One region of the Psychromonas sp. CNPT3 genome, then DNA from elsewhere that is predicted to be linked to it. Evidence: predicted binding sites of a transcription regulator. Region 1 holds the regulator's gene; the other holds the start of a gene.
The links. The regulator ArgR, encoded in region 1, controls arginine synthesis, uptake and breakdown. The targets are predictions, from matches to a motif close to ANTGAATANNTATTCANT.
Positions count from the first base shown of each region.

Region 2: the regulator ArgR is predicted to act here: its motif matches at 1,826-1,843, upstream of PCNPT3_RS04540 (YjiH family protein).

Region 1 is NC_020802.1:580,943-585,281, reverse strand. Features, by position in the region: gene mdh (malate dehydrogenase) at 342-1,286, opposite strand; gene PCNPT3_RS02610 (transporter substrate-binding domain-containing protein) at 1,410-2,183, opposite strand; gene argR (transcriptional regulator ArgR) at 2,566-3,018, shown strand; gene PCNPT3_RS02600 (type IV pilin protein) at 3,043-3,441, shown strand; gene hpf (ribosome hibernation-promoting factor, HPF/YfiA family) at 3,743-4,177, shown strand; gene tyrA (bifunctional chorismate mutase/prephenate dehydrogenase) at 4,231-4,339, opposite strand, start outside.
Region 2 is NC_020802.1:1,024,390-1,028,728, forward strand. Features, by position in the region: gene PCNPT3_RS04535 (MarC family protein) at 1-342, opposite strand, end outside; gene PCNPT3_RS04540 (YjiH family protein) at 356-1,702, opposite strand; gene PCNPT3_RS04545 (GGDEF domain-containing protein) at 1,930-2,949, shown strand; gene PCNPT3_RS04550 (fumarylacetoacetate hydrolase family protein) at 3,092-3,706, shown strand; gene pheS (phenylalanine--tRNA ligase subunit alpha) at 3,926-4,339, shown strand, end outside.

The sequences.
Region 1 (4,339 bases):
TCAGCTTAATTTTCAAAGTGCATACTATAAAGAAATATACTCAGGAGTAAAAACATTAAAAAATGAAATTAATATGCTTTCTTCGTGATCTCTTCTTTTTTATACTTAAAGTTTGAATTTTAAAGCTTATTTCCAAGTAACAAAACGTATCATTAATAATAGTTTAAAGGCTCTACCTAAAAAGATAAAGTGAGTTTGAGTGAGGATACTAGGATGGGTTAACGCTTTTCATTGTATGCGATAAAATGAAAATAAAGATAAATATCGACAAGCTTAAATGATAATAAAAAAAAGACCCATCAATATGGGCCTTTTAAAAATCTTTTGGCAAAGGTTACTTATTAACTATTATTTTTTACAAATTCAATGCCTTTTTCAATATCAGCATGCAACAATTCAAGCATCTCTTCTTTTTTCTTGTCTTCAAAATCGCTCAATTCACCATATGGTAATACACGTTCAATGCCTTTTTTACCTAACAATAAAGGTTGAGTGAAAAAAGGTGAACAGCTATTTCCGCCATCGACATAAGCATTTTGTATAATGCCTTGCTTACCAAGTAAAGCGTGTACTAAATTAACACCAAAAATAGAGGCAGCTCGTGCCATTGATAAAGTAGCAGATCCCCCGCCAGCTTTAGCATTCACGACTTCAGTTCCTGCATTTTGAATGCGCTCAGTTAAATCAATCACCTCTTGATGAGAAAATTGCACACCTTGCACTTGCGATAAAAGGGGTAAAATAGTACTACCACTGTGCCCACCAATAACATTAACGCGAATATGCTCTGCGGGGAGACCTTTTTTCTTAGCCACAAATTCTTCTGCTCGAATAACATCAAGCGTGGTAATTCCAAAAAGTTTATTTTTATTATAAACCCCCGCATTTTTCAACACTTCAGCGGCGATAGCAACCGTGGTATTAACGGGATTGGTTATAATGCAGATACAAGCTTGAGGGGCAACTTCTGCGACATGCGTGATCAAGTTTTTAATGATCCCCGCATTAATGTTAAAAAGATCATTACGATCCATACCGGGCTTACGAGCAACGCCCGCAGAAATTAAAATAACATCCGCACCTTCTAATGCAACACAGATATCATCTCCTACATAGCCTTCTACATTTACGCTGGTTGGTATATGGCTAAGATCTTTAGCAACACCCGGTGTGATTGGCGCTACATCATAAAGCGCCAAATCTGAATTTTCTGGAAGATCTAACTTTAGTAATAATGAGAGTGCTTGACCAATTCCACCAGCAGCACCAAGAACAGTAACTTTCATAAAAATCTCCATAAACTTTTTGAATTTAAAATAGTTTAATCAATATTCTGAGATTCTGTGAAAAATGTTAACCAAATGTGATCTAAGATGAAAAATACAGCGGAAGTTATAACATTCCTCGATCTAGCGTTGATTTTCTCCCTTAAAATAATGTTTAAATATTTTAAGATAAATACCATTTTCTTTTATTTGACTCAGACCTGTATTTAACTGTTGTTGTAATGTTTTATTCCCTTTTTTTATCGCAATACCATATCCACTCGAAAAAGAAGCTAATAAAGGGCCCGACATCTCAGACAGTATATAATCCTGATTATTTTTAACTTTGTTTAAAAAAGTTAAAATAACAGCTCGATCGCCAAAGATAGCATCAATTTGCGCATCTTTAAGCGCATTAAACGCATTTATTAATGTCGGATAAGGAATAACAAAACTATCATGCGGTTTAAATTTCGTTAAATAATCCTGATTTGATGATGCTGCTTGCACTGCTATAAATTTACCATTTAATGAAAAAATGTCTTCTGTATCGGCAAGTCTTAAAAAGACAGGATCAACTTTATAATAACTGTTTGAAAAATCGACATCTTGCAAACGCTCAGAGGTGATATCTAAAGCTGCAATAACGGCATCAAAACGCCCAAATTTTAAGCTTAATAACAGACTATCAAAACGTTGATTTTGAAAACTACAATCAAAGTCCATCTGCTCACAAATCGCCTTCGCTATTTCAATATCGAAACCTTGCATCTTGCCTTGCGCATCAAGGTATTCAAATGGATAGTAATTTGCTTCCGTCGCAAAACGAACCACTTGTTTATGAGTAACTTCCTCTGCTTGGGTAAAAGCAGAAAAGGAGAATATAACTGCAAAAAATAAAATATAAAATCTGGGCATAATACGTAAACATCCTAAGATTGATGATCTTTATACTCCCTCATTTAACACCTATCGGCTTTATTATAAAGAGAGTAACTTAACGAAAAAACACCTCTAGCTTAATTATCCCAAAAATATCAAACACGAGTGCCTGTATTCTACATGAGTATGGCATAAATAATCTAAGTAAGATTGATAGCGCTAATGAGAGAAATCTAGCAGCGCCCTTTACTAATACCTTGGGAGTAGACCAAAAATGTAAAACAACAACCGCGCTATGCATCACTTTGCATAAAAAATAAATATAGTGCATACTTATGCACCAGAATAAATTGATAATTGATTAAAAGTCTTTATGATAGCCTTTCTTATTTTCTGAACTAACCTGAGTAATAATGATATGACACAGTCACATGAATTAATGAATGTTTTTAAGTCTTTATTAAAAGAAGAACGATTAAGCTCACAAAGTGAGATCGTTGATGCATTACAATCAGCAGGCTTTCATAAAATTAACCAGTCGAAAGTCTCACGCATGCTGAGTAAATCAGGCGCAGTAAGAACACGCAATGCTAAACGTGAAATAGTATATTGCCTGCCTGCCGAATTAGGCGTGCCCAGTGCAGGTAGCCCATTAAAGAATCTTGTCTTAGATATAGATCATAATGGTAGCCTTATCGTCGTTCAAGCAAGTCCAGGCTCTGCGCAACTTATCGCTCGGTTATTAGACTCTATCGGAAAACGCGAAGGTATATTAGGCACCCTTGCAGGAGATGATACTATTTTCATTACTCCCACCGATCTCAGTAAAATAGACGAAACCTGTAAAGTAGTTGAAAAATTATTTGAATAACACAGACTAATATAAGGCGGGATCATGTCTAAGTTTTCCGCATTTACTTTGATTGAACTGTTAATTTGTATTGCTATCATTGCCATATTGAGCGCACTAAGCTATCCCAATTACGTATCCTTTATCACCCATACGCGCAGAGTAGAAGCAATACACACCTTAATCAACGCACAATTAATACAAAGTAGTCATCATCTTTTACATCCCAGCTATACAACAGATAAATCTTTATTAGAGTTAATGGATACTGACTATTATCAATTTTCAATTTTAAGCGCTGATGAGACAACTTATTTACTCGAAGCGGCAGCACAAAAAGGCAGCCAACAAGAAAAAGATACCGATTCATGTATAACGCTTCGTGTTGATCAAGATGATAATTATTCGGATAAAAATGAACAGCCAAATCCCCATTGTTGGTAATGTATGCATTTTGATAGCATCAAGGTTTCTATTTCGATTAAAAATATAAATAGGTCTAAACTTAAGTGAGAATACTTAAAAAGGAAGGACAGAATTAGGGATTAAAAGGAGAAAAGGCAGGTAACTTATCCATTCAACAATGCCCTAAAATTTGTGTTTCAACAAGTAATTCTTGTTTTTTTTATACAGAAAATAACGCGTGCTCATAGATCACACCTCTTCTTATCAAAAGCCGATCAAACGTGACCGATATCACTTTTAAAATTTAAGAAAACGTCTAATCTATTTATGAGCACAATAAGTGTCTAACCAAAAGGTGTCTTATATGAGAATTGAAATTACTAGCAGACAAATTACTATTACTGACACAATGCGTAGCAAAATAGAAGAGCGCTTTCAAAAGCTAGAAAAGTTACAAATCCCATTAATTAATCCACACTGTATCATCACTAAAGAGCCGCAAGGCGTGAAAATTGAAGCGAAGATAGGTGTACCGAATGGCAAGGTATTTGCACATGCAGAGCATGATGATCTTTATATCGCCATTGGTCAATTATTTCAGAAAGTTGAACGCCAACTCAATAAATATCTACATAAAGACGAAGCAAGTCGCGCTAAGAACCATGGCAAAGATCTTTGTCGAAATGGGGATATTTCCGGAGAAATGAGCGAAGAAGATGATATCGAAATTGAATCTGATGTGGAAATCAAGATGAACAAAGAATTCAGCTCATAATGAAACCAATCTAAGGAGAAAAAGGAGCTTTACGCTCCTTTTTTTATACACATTTATTTATCATAAACACGTTTATCATAGGCTTGTTGTAGTAATGCCCGGCTTTCATCCATAAACAGCGAAGAATAATCACCCATCCAATCGGTGACAGATTGAAAACGT
Region 2 (4,339 bases), 440 kb from region 1:
AAGGGGAATGGTCATTGGAAACACTGAAATATCTTCTAATGTGCCACTATTGGTCGTTTTGGTGTTTTGAGTGATCATTTGAAAAGAGGTATAAAAGAGTAAACAGCCCCCTGCAATACGCAATGAATTAATATTAATACTTAAATGTGAGAAAAGCGCTTCACCATAATTACCAAAAAGGATCAAAATGGTGGCGCTCATAAGGACGGCTTTCACCGCCATAAAATTACGAACACGTGGCTCATGCATGGTGCTTAAAGAATTAAATATTAGTGAACTTCCGATAGGATCAATAATAATAAATAGTGCTGTTAATGCATGTAAATAAACCGTCATGTCCATAAATATACTCGTATTAAAAAATAAGGTGCGCCACACCCGCAATAACAGGTAGGGTGACTAAAGTGCGTAGTATAAACACAATAAAGAGCTCTGCAATATTAATCGGAATTTTACTGCCTAATAAAAGAGCGCCAACTTCACTCATATAGATAAGCTGAGTGACTGACATCGCAGCAATAATAAAACGCGTCATATCAGAGCTAATGGAGGAGGCTAAAATCGAGGGAATAAACATATCAGCAAAGCCCACTACAATTGTTTTTGAGGCGAGTTCAGCTTCTGGAATATGTAACAATTCTAAAAAGGGAATAAAAGGGTAACCTAAATAATCAAAAAGAGGCGTGTATTCTGCGAGCATCAGCGCGACAGTGCCCACCCCCATCACCACAGGTAAAACACCAAAAATCATATCAACAGCATTTTTTAGGCCATCTTTAAGTGTTTCTTTTACACCGTTAGCGTGCTGCGCTTTATTGAGTGCTTGTTCGAGTCCCCAAGAAAAAACAGAGTGGCCTTTAGGGGTCATTTCACTGTCTTTACATGGCTTAGAGCCATCAATGTAAATATCTTTTTTCCAACATAACGGTGGCAATTTAGGCACAATAATAGCGGCCACAATACCGGCTAAACAAACGGCAAAGTAGAAAGGTACAAAAAGGTGCTCTAAACCAACTTGTGCAATGACCACGAGTGAAAACGTAATTGAAACCGCTGAGAACGTTGTACCAATAACGGCTGCTTCTCGTTGCGTATAAAATTTTGCTTCGTATTGTTTATTGGTTAATAAAATACCCACGCTACCATCACCGAGCCAAGAGGCTAAACAGTCAATCGCACTGCGTCCGGGTAGGTTAAACACGGGGCGCATGACTTTTGTGAGTAATGTTCCAAATAATTCTAATAAACCAAAATTGAGTAACAAGGGCAAAAGCATTCCTGCAAAAAAGAACACACAAAAAAGAACCGGCAGTAAGTCATTTAATACAAGTCCGCCAGTACCCGAAGAGTAAATAGCCTCAGGTCCCACAGTATATAAACTCAGAAGAACAAAAATCGCACCGAGAATGCGGATAAAAAACCAAACGGGGGTGATTTTAAAAAGGGCGGAGAAAAAAGGGCTTTTTTCAATGCAGTCAATTTTAAAAAATCGACATGCAGTGGTCACCAGAGCGCTCGAAACAATGACGCACATGATAATATAAACTAAAGAATCTGCTAATAGGGATTGTAATGCTTTGGAGATGATGGCGATGGGAATGGTGAGTGAGCCTTGAAAGTGTATCGGCGTCATAAATAGCAATAAACCAAGTAGTGACGGTAGAAGGAATGTGAGGCATGTTTTTATATCGTATTTTTTCATATTAAGCTCGTTAATAACCTTAATTATCTCTTTTTTTTCAGTGAATGTCGTTTACAATTAGGCGCTAAGAATACTTGTTTTTAAGTGCCAAGTAAACGTCAAATGCATGCTCAGTGCACATTCTCTGCATAAATATGCACTTTTTGAATGAGTTCGTATTTTTGACTGTTTTACATAGGTCTTAAATTTGCACTATGCTAAAGAAGATAAGTTAGGAGCCAATAACGATGAATAACGATTTATTAGTTCAATCTGCTTCATATTTGAAAAAAGCAGTACCCTTAATGATGAAATATAAAGTACCAACGACCCCGCTTAACTATTCGTTATGGTATACCTATGTATCTGACGAGTTCCCTGAGCTCAATAGTCAATTGGATAAATTGCTTTTAGATCATGAAATATGCCCACCCGTGCAGGCCGAGTCCTTATATCGCGAATTTGTGGCGAGTGAAATAGAATCAGACACTTGGAACATACGTCAAAGTGTTGAAAAAATGTTGATACAATTAGATCAATCATTAAAAGATACGCGTGTAGACACCTCTAAGTTTCAAAAAACATTTGCGAAAAATTTTGAAGAAATGGGGCGTATTGAAGATGAGGGTTGGTCTGTTGATGAAGTGGTTGTGTTGATGAAAAAATTGATGGTAGATTCACAAGAGATGCATCGATCGACACAATTTTTTAGCCATAGTTTAAGCTCTGCTCAAGACGAAATCGGCTCATTAAAAAAAGCATTAGAAAAAAGTCAACGCCAAGCATTATACGATTCATTAACCGGGTTGTTAAATCGGTATGCCTTTGATACGGAACTTTCGACTTTTTTAAGTACAAAAGCCGATGGATTATGTCTTATTTTAGCGGATATTGATCATTTCAAAAAGTTTAACGATCAATGGGGGCACTTGTTGGGTGACCAAGTACTTAAAGCGGTAGGCCGAAAATTTAATGAAAGTATGCGTGATGGTACGACGGCGTATCGATTTGGGGGTGAGGAGTTTGTTATTTTATTGCCGAAAACAAATCTACGTTTGGCGCGCCACTTTGCGGAATCATTACGCCGATTGATAGAAAAATTGAACTTAAAAGATAAACGCAGTGGGCAAATGATCGATAACATCTCGGCGTCTTTTGGCGTGGTTGAATTTCAAAAAGGTGAGTCATTAACCTCATTTATCGCGCGTGCGGATACTTTTCTTTATGAAGCAAAACGTTTAGGGCGTAATCGTGTTCTTCCGATGTAGAGGTATACTCATGATACTTCAAGACGAAAAGTCAACAAGCAAGCTAGATTGGACTTGTTTTTTGGGACGCTAGCTTGAAGGGAATGGATGCTTGTTAATGAGCTATCTTCGCCAGTGCTAATAAAGCATAAAGGTCTAAGTAATGATAAATAAGATCACGTTAAACGATAAGTTGATAGCGCCGAGTAAAATAGTGTGTATCGGGCGTAATTATTATGCGCATATTGAAGAGTTAAAAAATGAAGTGCCAGAAGAAATGGTGATCTTTTTAAAACCAAATTCAGCGATCAGTGAGCATCTATCTTGTGCTGGAAATGAAGAGATACATTACGAAGCGGAGCTGGCTTTTTTGATCCAAGGCGGGAAAATACATGCGCTTGGTTTTGGTCTGGATTTAACGAAGCGTCACTTACAAAACAGACTCAAAGAAAAAGGTTTACCGTGGGAGCGCGCAAAAGCCTTTGATGGTTCTGCTGTTTTTAGTCACTTTATCGAATTTAATGGCGACATTAATAAATTATCTTTAGTATTGAGCATAAATCAGCGCCAAGTGCAGCAAGGCTGCGTCGCATCGATGATTTATAAACCCGCACAGATTTTAAAGGAAGTGGGGCTGTTTATGTCGATGTGTGATGGCGACATCCTCATGAGCGGAACACCAAAAGGGGTGGGTAAGATAAATTCCGGCGATTATTTTGAAGCTACTGTTTTTGCAGGTGAAAAGTGTATTATTGATGCAAAGTGGCAGGTCCCTTAAGTGCTTTTTAGCATAAGATATTTATCCTAAATTAAAATGTTTTTTCTCTTTTTTATGTAAATGTTGCAAAAAAATAGCAAGCATTTTCTTTGCTATTTTTCGTCCAAACTGCAACAGTACTAGCCTTATCCCTCTGATTTAAGTAATATCTTGCATATTCTTTTTTTGTAACCAATTTAATAAATTGTTATTGCTTACTTCACAGACGAGATGAAACTAATGCAGCACCTTGATGAAATCGTTGCTAATGCGCAACAACAAATAGAAAATGCCATAGATGGCAATCAGTTAGAAGAGATCCGCTTACAATATTTAGGTAAGAAGGGTCTTATGACTGAGCAAATGAAAGGCTTAGGGAAATTACCTGCAGAAGAAAAACCGGCTGCGGGACAAAAAATTAATAAAGCGAAACAAGCAATCCAGGCTGTTTTAGTTACACGTAAAAAGTTTTTTGAAAATGCAGTTTTAAATGCTAAATTGGCAGAAGAAACAATAGACGTCACCTTACCAGGTCGTGGTGCATTACTTGGTAACATTCATCCTGTCACGCGAACTACAGAGCGTATTGTTGAATTTTTTAGTGAGCTTGGTTTTGAAGTTAAAAACGGGCCTGAAGTTGAAGATACATACCAT